Regions from separate parts of the Rhizobium sp. LjRoot258 genome, predicted to be linked through region 2. Evidence: predicted binding sites of a transcription regulator. Region 2 holds the regulator's gene; the other holds the start of a gene.
What was found. The regulator HrcA, encoded in region 2, represses chaperone genes, less so after heat shock. The targets are predictions, from matches to a motif close to GTTAGCACTCNCNNNNNGNGAGTGCTAAC.
Positions count from the first base shown of each region.

Region 1 (7,977 bases), 440 kb from region 2:
ACGGGCCGGGCGTCGTTTCGGCAAGTGCCAGCCCGTCGAGCATCTCGCCGGGCTGGAGCCAGGCGTAATGGCCGACGGCGACCTGAGCGACGTAGGAAAGGACGGCGTAGGCGCCTTCGAAGGTAATGACGGCCATCTTGGAGAAGAAGATGAAGACCGCACCGAAAACATTGGTTTCGCCGCTCAACGTCTCAGCGATCAGGTCCGTCGGCGCGTCAAGGCCACGAATGAAAAGAAGCGGCGATTGCCAGACGAGGATCCAGAACACGAGCACCACAAGCGGCCTTGCGATCGCATGGGTAGTGACCGCAGCAACAAGCCGGGGCGGGGAGGCTTGCGGCACGGATGGCGCCGCCGATCGACGTTGGCGATGCTTCATCCATAGCAGCCCGGCTGCTCCGGCCAGGATGACAACCAGAGGAAACGGCAGGTTCAGAAGGAAGAGTGCCAGAAACGACGCGCCGGCTACGCAGTCGTGAAAGCGCCCCTTGAGCGCTCGGCGCCCTACCCTAAGCAGTGCCTCGATGACGATGGCCAGAACCGCAGGCTTCACTCCAAAGAAAAGGGCGGGAAGCCATGCCGCCTCATGAAAGACGGCGTAGAGGCTCGACAGCATCAGGATGACAAGGAAGCCCGGCAGAATGAACAGGAGACCAGCAATCATGCCGCCGCGTACGCCGTGCATGAGCCAGCCGATATAGGTCGCCAGTTGCTGGGCCTCCGGGCCTGGCAGCAACATGCAGAAATTCAGCGCGTGCAGGAAGCGGTCCTCGGAAATCCAGCGCTTCTCATCGACAATGGTCTTATGCATGAGGGCGATCTGACCGGCCGGCCCGCCGAAGCTCAGACCGCCGATGCGCGCCCAGACGCGAACCGCCTCTCGCAGCGTCGGTGTCGCCACGATGTCGCCTGCCGCGATCGCCTTGTTCACCGTTGCTGCCCCTCTCGCTCCAAGCGGCTCGATACCATCTGCGTGCATGCGCGGCAATCGGCCATCAGCCAGCGAGGCGCTGAAAGCGTTCAAAGAGGACGGCTTTCCAGCGCCAGGACGTTCGGAAAAACCTCGGCGACAGCGCAGCCCGTCTTACTTCCAACAAGGATTTGCCGTTAAGGCTGTCGCGAAGTCCGTCGAAGAAAAATTGCGGCCGTTCTTGACTCCCCGCCGGGCCACTCCTAAATGCTGCCTCGCTAGCACTCACCAAGGACGAGTGCTAACACCCATCCGTGCGGGCCGCTCCCGGCCTGCGAATGTCATTTGATCGAGGGATTAGACAATGGCAAGCACCAACTTCCGCCCCCTTCACGATCGCGTCGTTGTTCGCCGCGTTGAGTCCGAAGAAAAGACCAAGGGCGGCATCATCATTCCCGACACCGCCAAGGAAAAGCCGCAGGAAGGCGAAATCGTCGCCGTCGGCAACGGCGCTCGTGACGATTCCGGCAAGGTCGTCGCTCTCGACGTCAAGGCTGGTGACCGCGTCCTGTTCGGCAAGTGGTCCGGCACTGAAGTCAAGATCAACGGCGAAGACCTTCTGATCATGAAGGAAGCCGACATCATGGGTATCATCGGCTGATCAGCCGGTTCCCTTTCCGATTTTAGCCACGGGCCCTAAGGCCCGGACAACTCGAATTCAGGAGTTTCAATCATGGCAGCTAAAGAAATCAAGTTTGGCCGCACCGCGCGCGAAAAGATGCTCAAGGGCGTCGACATTCTCGCTGACGCAGTGAAGGTAACGCTCGGCCCGAAGGGTCGCAACGTCATCATCGACAAGTCCTTCGGCGCTCCGCGCATCACCAAGGACGGCGTTTCGGTCGCCAAGGAAATCGAACTGGAAGACAAGTTCGAAAACATGGGCGCCCAGATGGTCCGCGAAGTTGCTTCGAAGACCAACGACATCGCCGGTGACGGCACCACGACTGCAACGGTTCTCGCTCAGGCGATCGTTCGCGAAGGCGGCAAGGCCGTTGCTGCCGGCATGAACCCGATGGACCTGAAGCGCGGCATCGATCTCGCCGTTGCCGAAGTCGTCAAGGATCTCCAGGCCAAGGCCAAGAAGATCAACACCTCGGAAGAGGTCGCGCAGGTCGGGACGATCTCGGCAAACGGCGAAAAGCAGGTCGGTCTCGACATTGCCGAAGCCATGCAGAAGGTCGGCAACGAAGGCGTCATCACCGTTGAAGAAGCCAAGACCGCCGAAACCGAACTCGAAGTCGTCGAAGGCATGCAGTTCGACCGCGGCTACCTCAGCCCCTACTTCGTCACCAACCCGGAAAAGATGATTGCCGACCTCGAAGACGCCTTCATCTTGCTTCACGAGAAGAAGCTCTCGAACCTGCAGGCAATGCTTCCGGTTCTCGAAGCTGTCGTTCAGACCGGCAAGCCGCTCCTCATCATCGCTGAAGATGTCGAAGGCGAAGCTCTCGCGACCCTCGTCGTCAACAAGCTGCGCGGCGGCCTGAAGATTGCTGCCGTCAAGGCTCCTGGCTTCGGCGATCGCCGTAAGGCCATGCTCGAAGACATCGCGATCCTGACCGGTGGTACGGTCATCTCCGAGGACCTCGGCATCAAGCTCGAATCCGTCACGCTCGACATGCTCGGCCGTTCGAAGAAGGTTTCGATCTCCAAGGAAAACACCACGATCGTCGACGGCGCTGGCGCCAAGTCCGACATCGAAGGCCGCGTTGCGCAGATCAAGGCTCAGATCGAAGAAACCACTTCGGACTATGACCGCGAAAAGCTGCAGGAACGTCTGGCCAAGCTCGCTGGCGGCGTTGCCGTGATCCGCGTCGGCGGTTCGACGGAAGTCGAAGTCAAGGAAAAGAAGGACCGCATCGACGACGCGCTCAACGCGACCCGCGCTGCTGTTCAGGAAGGCATCGTACCGGGCGGCGGCGTCGCTCTGCTGCGTTCGTCCACGAAGATCACCGCCAAGGGTGAAAACCAGGATCAGGAAGCCGGCGTCAACATCGTCCGCAGGGCTCTGCAGTCGCTGGTGCGCCAGATCGCCGAGAATGCTGGTGACGAAGCCTCCATCGTTGTCGGCAAGATCCTCGAAAAGAACGAAGACAACTTCGGCTACAACGCCCAGACGTCCGAATATGGCGACATGATCGCCATGGGCATCGTCGACCCGGTCAAGGTTGTTCGCACGGCTCTGCAGAACGCAGCTTCGGTTGCTTCGCTGCTGATCACCACCGAAGCCATGATCGCTGAACTGCCGAAGAAGGACGCTCCTGGCGGCATGCCTGGCGGCATGGGCGGAATGGGCGGAATGGACATGATGTGATAGGCGAAAGCCTTCACTAGTCCACTTCCGGTATCCCGGAATAGGAAGGGCGGTCTTCGGGCCGCCCTTTTTTTCTCTCGCGACTGATTCGCCAGACCGCGCCTTCGAGCTTTTTTCAATCGTCCGCTAAAACGTTTAATCAGAGTTGTGAGCAACCCTCGCATTGAGCGAAGCTTTCGCAAAACTTGTGGTGTTGTATTTTTTCTTTCACAGGCTGATTTCTTTCGTCGTGCAATTTTGTGCACATCTGGTCGCAATGAACCGTGCTGAAACCGCTTCCACTTCAAAATTTGGCGCTTTTTTGCCCCTTCCTGTTATCAAGAGCGCCTTCGGGCGCATTTTCCACTCACAGTAGAGGTCTGCAGCACGCAAAAAAGCCGATTGCCGTTTGCATAAAATCTCTATAAATCCGCGCTGCATTCGGCGCGCGTTCATCAGCCGACGGTCGCGATCCCATATCGATCCTGACCACGAGAGCGCGAGACCGAGTTCGGGAAAGACCCCTCCCGAAATACATCATAAGTTGTGTAATGTGCCAAGAAATTGGACGCGGTTCCGCGAGAGGGACCAGCAATCCAAACCCCATTTCTCGGTCGCCCGAGCATGATGCGCGGCGCAGCATGAACCTGCTCATTTTTGCCGGACGTGCAGCGGGGGAAGCTGCGCCTAAGCTGGGGAAAAATTTGTTCAAAATCGCGAAAACCAACCCCGCCGCACCGCTCATGCCGGGCTCATTGGATGTCAGCAACCATGATCCTGAAATGCTGGCGCAGTTTTCCATTTCGGAGACCTGGGTCGGAGACTTTTCCAGCGGCGTGATCCGCCTCAAGGAATGGAGCGCCATGCTGCACGGGCTGCCGGCCCGCGAATGTGGCCTTCTCAGCCTCATGCGCTGTTACGATCCGAAGGATCACGACCACATCCTGGAACTCTTCGAGCAGGCCGCGACGCTCTCTTCATCCTTCTGCTTCTCGACCACGATCATGATGCCGAACGGCTTCCGGCAGCCATTGTTCTGCATGGGAGAGTCGAAAGGTCAGGACGATGCCTATAACGGCAGCATGCTTGGGGTCTTCGTCTTTCCTCGATTCAAGACGAATGCCGGCAGCGAATTTGCGCGGCGCCAATAGAAACTCCGCCCCCAACCAAAAAGGCCGGCCTCTCAGGACCGGCTTTTTTCATTGGCCGCCTCGGTATCACGCGGGGCGCTGAGGTATATTCAATCCTTTTTCGGATGCCGGCCGGGCGATGCAACGCTCGAGCCAGGCCATCACCGCCGGGAAGCTTTTATAGTCCAGCACTTCGCGGCCGCCATAGAACACGTCGGCGCCGCGGAGCCACGGGAAGGTGGCGATATCGGCGATCGTGTAAAGGTCGCCCATGATCCACTGGCGATCCTGCAGCCGCCCTTCCAGCACACTGAGCAGCCGCTTGGATTCGTCGCGATAGCGCTCCATCGGGTAGGCGTTGTTGGCGACCTTGTCGGCTGCGAACTTGTAGAAATGCCCGAACTGCCCGAACATCGGTCCGACACCGGCCATCTGGAAGAAGACCCACTGGATCGTCTCGTAGCGCCCTGCCGCGTCGGTTGGAATGAGCTTGCCCGTCTTCTCCGCGAGGTAGAGCAGGATTGCACCGGATTCGAAAATACCGATCGGCTTTCCATCCGGGCCATTGGGATCGATGATCGCCGGAATGCGGCCGTTCGGGTTGAGCGACACGAATTCCGGAGATTTCTGGTCATTTGTGCTGAACGAAATAAGGTGCGGCTCGTAGGCCAAGCCGAGTTCTTCAAGCGCGATCGATATCTTCACGCCGTTCGGCGTCGGCAACGAGTAAAGCTGGATAATGTCCGCGTTCGCTGCTGGCCAGCGCGTCGTGATCGGAAAAGCGGAAAGATCTGCCATAGGGGTCTCCATCTTGGGCGGCCAACATAAGAGAGGGGCGTTGCCGATGGCAAGCCGACTTCGCAAGAGATCCGTCGTTCAATATTAGCGAACGAACCGTCCCCTCCCGTCTATCTTTCCACAACGTCAAAAAAAGGCGACAAAGCGGCAACGAGGTTGAAACCGTGCCGGGGGGCACAAAGACCTCAAACGCCATTCAAACGGAGACAATGTCCCATGTCGAATACCAACAACGCCATCATTCTTGTCGCTCGCGTCCTCCTCTCCTTCATGTTCATCCTTGCCGGCTTCGGCAAGCTCGCTGACGCCGCCGGCACCGCTGGCATGATCGCCGGTGCCGGTCTTCCGGCGTCCACCGCCCTCGCCTATTTCGCAGGTGCATTCGAACTCGTGGCTGGCCTTGCCGTTCTCGTCGGCTTCCAGACGAAGATCGTCGGTTGGCTGCTGGCTGGCTTTTGTATCTTTACGGCCATCCTCTTCCACCTGCCGTACGCCAGTGGCACCGAACTGGTTAACATTCTGAACCAGATCATGGTCATGAAGAACGTCACGCTGGCTGGCGCCTACATCTTCCTCGCCACTTTCGGCCCGGGCATCTACTCGCTCGACGCACGCCGCGGCGCCTACGCAGCAGCGTAAGCGATCAAGCATCCTCCCAAGCACGAAAAACCCGCCGTCACCAGACGGCGGGTTTTTCGTGTGTTGATTTTAGCGATGGTCAGAGTGCCGAACGAATGGCGTCTACCAGTCGCTGGACTGTGGCGTCGTTCACATGGCTTTCCTTGCGCGCCCTGACGAAGCAAGCCTCGGAGCGAAGAATGACACCATCGGACAGGATCTTCAGGTTGTTTGCACGAAGGGTCGAGCCGGTGGAGGTGATATCGACGATGATGTCGGCCGAGCCTGAGGCCGGCGCCCCTTCCGTTGCCCCAAGGCTTTCGACGATGCGATAGAGCTGGATGCCATGCTGGCTGGAGAAGAACTGCTGCGTCAGCCGCCAGTATTTCGTGGCGATCGCCAGGCGGCGGCCGTGGCGGGCGCGAAAGTCGGATGCGACATCGCCAAGATCGGCCATGGTGTCGACATCGAGCCAGATTTCGGGAACGGCAACCACGACATTGGCATGGCCGAAACCGAGGCGCGCACAGAACTCGACGCGCTTGTCTGCTTCCGCCAGGCCCTCGCGGACGAGGTCTTCGCCGGTGACGCCGAAATCGATCGTACCGTTGCCGAGCTCGCGGGAAATCTCGGAAGCGGAGAGGAAGGCGACTTCGACGTCGTCCCATCCCTCAACCCGTCCGCGATAGGAGCGATCGTTGCCAACAGCGGTGATCCTGATGCCGGCGCGTTCAAAGATCGCCGAAGCATCGTCCTTCATGCGCCCCTTGGAAGGCAGTGCAATGGTAATCGTCATCAGGCAGCCCTCTCGGCTTCGATGCGATCCAGCCACAGCGAGAAGCCGACGGCCGGAATGCGGTCCTTGGCGCCAAGGAAGGTCATCAACCGATCAAAGCGGCCACCACCGGCCAGAACGGGCGACATGCCCTGGACCCCGATCTCGAAAACCAGACCGGTGTAGTAATCCAGGGGGCGTCCGAAGGCTGCGCGGTAGTCGATCAGCGAGAGATCAACGCCGGCATTCGCCAGAGCGGCGACGCGACCGTCAAAACGCGCAAGCGCGTTGCCGAGCTTGAGCCCGGCGGCATCGGCAAAGCCGGCAAGCGCCGCCGAAGCATTTATAAGCGGCACATTCAGCGACAGGAATTCCTCCAGCACGCGGAAGGCTGCATCATCGAGGCGCGTTTCGGAGAGAATGAGCTTCTCCTTCAAGCGACGCGCGATTTCGAGCGGCGAGCGGCTTGCATTCGTCGAATAGCCCGTCGCCTGCATCGTTGCGTCGATGTGAGCGACCAGCGCGGCCTCGTCGTCGGCGGCAATCAGATGCGCGATCTCGTCACTCAGCCCGGTGACGAACTGAGGGCTGACAAGGCTCGCCAGCAGAGCCTCAAGCTGGCTCATGTTGCCGAAGGCGTGGATCAGCCGCTTCTGCCAGCCAAGCGGCAGGCCAAGCGCCTGCACGACCGCTTCGAAGACGGCCTGGTCGCCGAGCGTGACCGAAAGGCGCTTGCCGGGAACGACACGCTCCAGCACACCGATTGCATCGCCGATCGCACGCGCATCGGCAGCTGCGATGTTGATGTCGCCGAGATCCTCGATCCCGGCCTGATAGAACTCGCTTCCGCCTTCGCGCCGCTGGCGGAAGACTTCGCCGAGATAGGAATAGCGCTTCGGCGTGCCGGTCGCGCTCTCGATGTGCCGCAAGCAGACGGGGATCGTGAACTCCGGACGCAGGCAGAGGCTGGCGCCCGTCTCGCTCTCGGTCATGAAGATCCGCCGGCGAAGATCTTCACCGGCGATATCGAGAAACGGTTCGGCCGGCTGGATGACGGGCGTATCGACCCGCTCCGTCTTTCGCGCTGCAAACTCTGAAAGCAGCTCGCCGGAGAATTCCGGCAGGTTGATCAGGGCCATCTCAGCCCGCCCTCTTCCGGTCTTCGGCCTGCGCCGCCAGAATTTCCTTCACCTTCGCGACGAGGTCGCTTTCCGCAACGGTCTCCTGGGCGACACGCGCCTCGCGCCAGCTGGCGTTGTCCTCGATTTCACCCGACAGGCGCTTGCCCTCGATCAGGTCCTTGATCTGCACGACGCCCTCAGCGCGCTCGTCGCCACCCTGGATGATGGCAACGGGGCAGCCGCGGCGATCGGCATATTTCAGCTGATTGCCG
Region 1 covers NZ_CAXUST020000001.1:449,617-457,593, reverse strand. The annotation lists gene chrA (chromate efflux transporter) at 1-931, opposite strand, end outside; gene groES (co-chaperone GroES) at 1,275-1,571, shown strand; gene groL (chaperonin GroEL) at 1,644-3,284, shown strand; gene ACSQ9D_RS02275 (hypothetical protein) at 3,968-4,414, shown strand; gene ACSQ9D_RS02270 (glutathione binding-like protein) at 4,481-5,191, opposite strand; gene ACSQ9D_RS02265 (DoxX family protein) at 5,408-5,830, shown strand; gene hisG (ATP phosphoribosyltransferase) at 5,910-6,605, opposite strand; gene ACSQ9D_RS02255 (ATP phosphoribosyltransferase regulatory subunit) at 6,605-7,723, opposite strand; gene hisS (histidine--tRNA ligase) at 7,725-7,977, opposite strand, start outside.
Region 1: a site for HrcA is predicted at 1,188-1,216, ahead of groES (co-chaperone GroES). Genes of this name have one in related genera too.

Region 2 (7,977 bases):
TGCATGTGGTACATCAATCCGACCGGCAAGTTCGTGATCGGCGGCCCTGATGGCGACGCTGGTCTGACCGGGCGCAAGATCATCGTCGACACCTACGGCGGCGCTGCTCCGCACGGCGGCGGCGCGTTCTCCGGCAAGGACACCACCAAGGTCGACCGTTCGGCTGCCTACGCGGCCCGCTATCTTGCGAAGAACGTCGTTGCCGCCGGTCTTTCCGACCGCTGCACGATCCAGCTCTCCTACGCCATCGGCGTCGCACAGCCGCTGTCGATCTATGTCGACCTGCACGGCACCGGCAAGGGCGTGACGGAAGACCAGGTCGAAGCCGCGATCCGCAAGAACATGGATCTGTCGCCGACCGGCATCCGCCGTCACCTCGACCTCAACAAGCCGATCTACGCCAAAACCTCGGCCTACGGTCACTTCGGCCGCAAGGCTGGCCGCGACGGCTCGTTCTCCTGGGAGCGCACGGACCTCGTCAAGGCGCTCAAGGACGCCGTCAAGGTCAAGGAAGCAGCATGACCGACATGGAACGCCGCGGACGGGCGACCGAAGCCTTCTTCGGTCGCCGCAAGGGAAAGGCTCTGCGCGAGCATCAGGCAGAGCGACTGAACACCCTGCTTCCGGCGTTCCTCATCGATCTTTCAGCGGCTCCGCCCGAGCCGCTGAAGACCCTCTTTCCGGTGCCGACAGACAGGCTGAGCCTGGAAATCGGTTTCGGCGGCGGCGAACATCTGATCCATCGCGCCGTGGAAATGCCCTCCACTGGCTATATCGGTGTCGAGCCTTTCATCAATTCCATGCAGAAGCTGCTGACGAGCGTCGCCAAGGCGGGCGCCAAGAACGTCCGTGTCTACAACGACGACGCGACGCAATTGCTGGACTGGCTGCCTGACGCCTCGATCGACCAGATCGATCTGCTTTACCCGGATCCGTGGCCGAAGAGAAAGCACTGGAAGCGCCGCTTCGTGTCGAAGACCAATCTCGATCGCTTCCACCGCGTGCTGAAGCCGGGCGGGCTGTTCTGCTTCGCCTCCGACATCGACACTTACGTCAACTGGACGCTGCTGAAATGCCGAGACCATGGCGGTTTCGAATGGCTGGCACAGAATGGTGCAGACTGGCTGACGCCCTATGAAGGCTGGCCAAGTACACGCTACGAGGCCAAGGCGCGGCGCGAGGGCAGATCCTCCGCCTATCTAACGTTCAAGCGAGTCTGAGCCTGCCCTAGTGCAGGCTCACTGTCTTCAACTCATCCTCGGCAGCCTTGAAGAAGGTGCTGGAGCGGTTGTCCGTAAGCAGGATCGGCGTGCCATCGGCGCCGAACAGCGCCCAGAGGTCAACGCTCGGATCGATATCCGGTGCCTCGGGGAAGCACCTGGATACTTCCTCAGACCGCATTTTCCGGATGTAGGCGACCTCGCCGTTGCCGATACCGGCAAGTTCGGTTTTGGTCAGGTGCGAATTGGCTTCTTTCATCAACATTCCTGTACCTCCATGAGAAGGGACCAACGGCTCAAGTTGCGCCGTTGTCCTACTGTGAGACCGAAATGTTAATTTTCTTCACCATACGGCTCGGCTCCGGGCGGATGAGATCCACCGCGAGCAGCCCATTCTTGAGGCAAGCACCCAAAACCTGCATCCCATCGGCCAGAACAAAAGTCCGCTGGAATTGACGCGCGGCGATGCCGCGATAGAGGTAGTCGCGCTCCCCCTGGTCGATCTGGCGACCATGGATCGAAAGCTGGTTTTCCTCGACAGAAACGTCGAGCTCCTCCTCGCTGAATCCGGCGACGGCAAGAGTTATGCGCAGCCTTTCCGGATCGCCGGACGCGCGATCGGCGGCGACGCGCTCGATATTGTAGGGGGGGTATCCGTCGCTGGCCTTGGAAAGGCGCTCCAGCGTCTTTTCCATGGCGTCAAAGCCCAAAAGCAGGGGGCTCGCGAAAGGCGTCATACGGCTCATCGTCTCCAAGTCCTTGATTCAAGCGACCTTGCCAGACCTGAAAGACAGCATCCGGACGCTTCCAATATGGGAATTGCCTCACGCGGACGCAAGGCAGATATCGGCGCCGCTCGCAGGGAGCCCGCAAGGGGTCCGACCTTGACAAAGCAAGCGCCGCCTCGCATCAAAACCTGCCCGTACCGGCTGCGCCGATTTGCGACGGGAATATAAACAAATGGTGCATGCCGCGAAAACGCGCACCACGAGGACGGAACGATCGGAATGGCAGACCCTAGAAAGATCATCATCGACACCGACCCCGGCCAGGACGACGCCGCGGCCATCATGCTGGCCTTCGGCAGCCCGGAAGAGCTCGAAGTGCTCGGCATCACCACGGTCGCCGGCAATGTGCCGCTCTCTTACACCAGCCGCAATGCGCGCATCGTCTGCGAGCTCTGTGGCCGGACAGATACCAAGGTCTTTGCCGGCGCCGACAAACCGATCGCGCGAAAGCTGGTGACCGCTGAGCACGTGCATGGCAAGACCGGGCTTGATGGTCCCGTTCTCGATGAGCCTAATATGCAGCTACAGCCGCAGCATTCCGTGGATTTCATCATCGAAACGCTACGCAACGAGCCTGAAGGCACGGTGACGCTCTGCACGCTGGGGCCGCTCACCAACATCGGCATGGCCTTCCAGAAGGCGCCCGACATCATCCCGCGCATCCGCGAACTGGTGATGATGGGCGGCGGCTTCTTCGAAGGCGGCAACATCACGCCGGCCGCCGAGTTCAACATCTACGTCGATCCCGAGGCAGCCGATATCGTCTTCCGCTCTGGCATCCCCATCGTGATGATGCCGCTCGACGTCACACACAAGCTTCTGACCCGAAAGGATCGCGTCAAGCGCATGGCCGATCTCGGCACGCGCCCGGCGATCGCCATGGTCGAGATGCTGGAATTCTTCGAACGCTTCGATGTCGAGAAGTACGGCTCCGACGGCGGTCCGTTGCACGACCCGACGGTTATCGCCTATCTCTTGAAGCCGGAGCTTTTCAAGGGGCGAACCTGCAATGTCGAGATCGAGGTGAAGTCTGAGCTGACGGCCGGCATGACCGTCGTCGACTGGTGGCACGTGACCGACCGCAAGCGCAATGCGCAGGTCATGCGCGATGTCGATGCGGACGGCTTCTTCGATCTGCTGATCGAACGTTTCGCCCGCATCTGAGGTTCAGATTGGCTTTCAGGCGCCTGAGAGATCAGGCGTCCTTCTGGTCGAAAACGGAATTCGTTTCGGGTTCGACGAGCTTCGGCCCGCCCTTGGCGACGCCGACCATGGCGGGGCGCAGAACACGCTCACCAATGGTGTAACCGGCCTGAACGACCTGAACCACGGTGTTGTTCGGCACATCGGGGTTCGGCACTTCGAACATGGCCTGGTGGAAGTTCGGATCAAACTTCTGGCCGACCGGCTCCAGTTTGCGGACCCCGTGGCGCTCAAGCGCCGACAACATCGAGCGCTCCGTCATCTCCACACCTTCGATCAGCGTCGTCAGTCCGGGATCGGCGGCAGCCCTGGCTTCCTCAGGGATCGCATCGATGGCGCGGCGCAGGTTGTCCGAAACGGCCAGCATGTCGCGCGCAAAGCCCGCGGCGGAGTAGGTCCTCGCATCCTTGACTTCGCGCTCTGTGCGGCGGCGCAGGTTATCCATCTCTGCGGCAAGGCGCAGATAGCGGTCGCGCAGCTCTGTATTCTCGGACTTTAGCAGTTCCAGCGGATCGGGCTTTGCGCTGGCTTCGGCGGCTTCGTTCTCGACGTTTGCGGCGGCATCCGCTGCGGCTTCGGCCGCGGCGGCGTCAGGTCCGTTCTTCGTCGTTTCGTCAGTCATGACGTTCTCCGGTGATTGATGTCCTTTAGGATGTGCCCGATATCGAGCTTTGACGGGCAAAAATCAAGTCTGCGTGACCGAAAAGCATGACTTGTAGGCAATCGTGCCGGGCCACCCCACAGGGTCTAGCTTGACTTGGCCGTGCTAAAGTTCTTTCATTTTAGGTGCAACTAAATCAATAGTGCTTCGACCTCATCCAGGTCAGGGAGCGACGATCATGGGCGATCAAAAAACGTATTCGGGGCGCTGCTTCTGCGGTGCCGTGGAGATCGTCGTCACCGGAGACCCGGTGGCTATGGGTTACTGCCACTGCGCCTCCTGTCGGCATTGGTCGGCGGGACCGGTCAACGCCTTCACGCTGTGGCAGCCGCAGGCTGTCCATGTCACCAAAGGCGGAGAGCACGTGGAAGGCTACCAGAGGTCCGATACGAGCGTGCGGAAGTTCTGCGAGCTTTGCGGTGGGCATCTCTACACCGAGCACCCGACCTGGGGCGTCACCGACGTTTACGCGGCACTTCTGCCCGATCTTGACTACGCTCCAGCGCTGCACGTGAACTATCAGGAAAGCGTGCTGCACATCCGTGACGGCCTGCCAAAATACAAAGACATGCCTGCAGAGATGGGCGGCTCGGGCGACCTGCTCCCGGAGTAGCTCTCCTACTTCGAGCCGCGTGACAACCGCGTCATCAGCTGGGCGGTATAGTCGACCATCGGCACGATGCGCGAGTAGTTGAGTCGCGTCGGCCCGATGACGCCGACAGCGCCGACAATGCGGTCGTCATCGTCACGATAGGGCGCGACGATCAGCGATGAACCGGAAAGTGAGAAGAGCTTGTTCTCCGAGCCGATGAAGATGCGCACGCCCGGCCCGCTTTCGGCGAGGTTGAGAAGTTCCAGCAGACTGTCCTTCTTCTCGAGGTCGTCGAACAGCATGCGCAGGCGGTCGAGATCGTCGGCGCCGGCGAGATCGGCGAGCAGATTGGCGCGGCCGCGAATGATCAGTTGGGCCGGTTTGCCCTCGTCGGCGCTGCCCGACCAGACGGCGATGCCGCGCTCGACGAGATCCTGCGATAGCGCATCGAGTTCGAGGCGGACATCGTCCTTCAGTCGACTTAATTGATTGCGCAGTTCCGGCAGCGTCTGGCCGGTCATGTGTGCGTTGAGGAAGTTGGCGGCCTCGGTCAATTGCGATGACGTCACGCCTGCCGGAAGCTCGATGATGCGGTTTTCGACCTGATCGTGATCGCCGACGAGAACCGCAAGCGCCTTGGTCGGCTCAAGGCGGATGAACTCGACGTGCTTGAGAACAGGATCGCTCTTCGAGGTGATGACGAGCCCGGCGCCGCGCGAAATGCCCGAGAGCATGCGGCTTGCCTCGTTCATCATCAATTCCATCGGATTGTCGCGGCTTTCGGCGCGCACCTGGCGATCGATGTTGGCGCGATCCTCGGCCGAGAGATCCCCGACCTGCATGAAGGCGTCGACGAAGAAGCGCAGGCCGACCTGTGTCGGCAGACGGCCGGCACTGACATGCGGCGAATAGATGAGGCCAAGTTCTTCCAGATCGCTCATCACGTTGCGCACGGAGGCGGGTGACAGCGACATCGGCAGGATACGCGACAGGTTGCGGGAACCGAGCGGTTCACCCGTCTCCAGATAGCCCTCGACGATGCGACGAAAGATTTCCTTGGAGCGTTCATCCAGCGCAGCCACTGCATCTGAAACCGACGTCGATCTGAACTCCATGAACCCTTGCGTACCCGTGCTGACGATGATCCGACAAAATATAGCCAATCTCCCCGCAGCGGCAAAAGGGAAATTGCAAATGGACGCTGCCGATCGTAGAAGCTCTCAACAACATAAGCACGCATGATCTTTTGAAAACCGCTCGCGGTCTTCGACATCATGATTCAGGAGAATACTATGCGGCCCTCAGGCAGAAAAACCGACCAGATGCGCAAGGTCTCGTTCGAGCGCAATTTCTCCAAGCACGCGGAAGGCTCCTGTCTGGTGAAGTTCGGCGATACGCATGTGCTGTGCACGGCGAGCATCGAGGAGAAGCCTCCGGCATGGCTGCGCAACACCGGCAAGGGTTGGGTCACGGCCGAATACGGCATGCTGCCGCGCGCCACAGGCGAGCGTATGAAGCGCGAAGCCGCATCCGGCAAGCAGGGCGGCCGTACACAGGAGATCCAGCGCCTGATCGGTCGTTCGCTGCGCGCTGTCGTCGACCTCAAGGAACTCGGCGAGCGCCAGATCACGCTCGACTGCGACGTCATCCAGGCGGATGGCGGAACGCGTACGGCGTCCATTACCGGCGCCTGGATCGCGCTCTACGACTGCCTGAAGTGGATGGAAAGCCGCAACATGCTCAAGGTCGAGCGCGTCCTCAAGGACCACGTCGCAGCCATTTCCTGCGGCATCTTCGCCAACCAGTCGGTGATTGACCTCGACTATCTCGAGGACTCCTCGGCTGAGACCGACGCGAACTTCGTGATGACGGGCAACGGCGGCATCGTTGAAATCCAGGGCACCGCTGAAGGCACGCCCTTCACCGGCGAGGAATTCGCCTCGCTGATGGCCCTCGCCCAGGTAGGCATCGCCGAGCTCGTCGCGATGCAGAAGCAGGCCATCGCCGGATGAACGACATGCTGGAAGGCATGCTGGAGACGGCGCTCTATGCGGACGATCTCGACAAGGCCGAAGCCTTTTATGAAGGCATTCTCGGCCTTTCGAAGATCTCGCGGGGCGGCGACCGACATGTCTTCTTTCGCTGCGGCGCCGGGGTGTTGCTGATCTTCAACCCGCAGGAAACGATCAAGCCTCCCTCGCCCACCTCCTTGCAGGTTCCGCCGCACGGCACGACCGGTGCAGGACACGCCTGTTTCCGCGTTTCCGGGGAAAATCTCGATGCGATTGCAGCCCGGCTGACGTCCGAGGGTGTCGCCATCGAATCCGAAGTCACCTGGCCGCAGGGCGGCCGATCGATCTATTTCCGCGACCCGGCGGGCAACAGCCTCGAATGCGCCGAAGCCGGCATCTGGGGCATCGAATAGGACAGTCATGCGTAAGCTCGAAACGAAGACCATCGTCGTTGCCAGCCATAATGCCGGCAAGATCCGGGAAATCCAGGACCTCATCGGTCCGTTCGGCTTCACGGCGAAATCGGCCGCCGAGTTGAATTTCGTGGAGCCCGACGAGACCGGCACGACCTTCGAGGAAAACGCGACGATCAAGGCGCGCGCCTCCGCCGAAGCCTCTGGATTGCCGGCGCTGTCGGACGATTCCGGTCTCGTCATCGATGCACTCGGCGGCGATCCCGGCGTCTACACCGCCAACTGGGCGGAGAAACCCGACGGTACGCGCGACTTCGCGATGGCGATGGAGAAGGTCGAGGCGGCTTTGGAAACGGCCGGCGCTTCGAAGCCGGCGCAGCGCGCTGCGCGTTTCGTCAGCGTACTCTGCCTTGCCTGGCCGGACGGCCACGCGGAGCTTTTCCGCGGCGAAGTCGAAGGTACCGTCGTCTGGCCGCCGCGCGGCAGCCAGGGCTTCGGCTACGATCCGGTCTTTCAACCCGAGGGCTATGAGACTACCTTTGGCGAGATGAGCGCGGAAGAAAAGCACGGCTGGAAGCCCGGCGACGCAGAAGCACTGTCGCACCGCGCCCGCGCCTTCAAGATCTTCGTCGAAACCTGCCTGGAAGCCTAAGGGCAAACGTGGACACTTTGGAACAGCCTGATCTGATGCGCTATGCCGCTCTTCTGCCCGATACCGGCGAACCCGGCTTCGGCGTCTACGTGCATTGGCCGTTCTGTGCCGCCAAGTGCCCTTACTGTGATTTCAATAGCCATGTCCGCCACCAGCCGGTGGATCAGGAACGCTTTACCGCGGGCTTCCTGAAGGAGATGGCGACGGTGCGCCAGATGAGCGGGCCAAAGACGGTGACCAGCATCTTCCTCGGCGGCGGCACGCCATCGTTGATGAAACCGTCCACGGTGTCGGCCATTCTCGACGGTATCGCCAAGCACTGGCACGTGCCCGATGGGATCGAGATCACCATGGAGGCAAACCCTTCCAGCGTCGAGGCGGAACGCTTCCGCGGCTATCGTGCCGCCGGCGTCAATCGCGTGTCGCTCGGCGTCCA
Region 2 covers NZ_CAXUST020000001.1:9,150-17,126, reverse strand. The annotation lists gene metK (methionine adenosyltransferase) at 1-522, shown strand, start outside; gene trmB (tRNA (guanine(46)-N(7))-methyltransferase TrmB) at 519-1,220, shown strand; gene ACSQ9D_RS00085 (DUF1150 family protein) at 1,228-1,485, opposite strand; gene ACSQ9D_RS00080 (Hsp20 family protein) at 1,535-1,966, opposite strand; gene ACSQ9D_RS00075 (nucleoside hydrolase) at 2,228-3,172, shown strand; gene grpE (nucleotide exchange factor GrpE) at 3,204-3,833, opposite strand; gene ACSQ9D_RS00065 (GFA family protein) at 4,051-4,485, shown strand; gene hrcA (heat-inducible transcriptional repressor HrcA) at 4,491-5,579, opposite strand; gene rph (ribonuclease PH) at 5,757-6,476, shown strand; gene ACSQ9D_RS00050 (VOC family protein) at 6,473-6,889, shown strand; gene rdgB (RdgB/HAM1 family non-canonical purine NTP pyrophosphatase) at 6,897-7,541, shown strand; gene hemW (radical SAM family heme chaperone HemW) at 7,577-7,977, shown strand, end outside.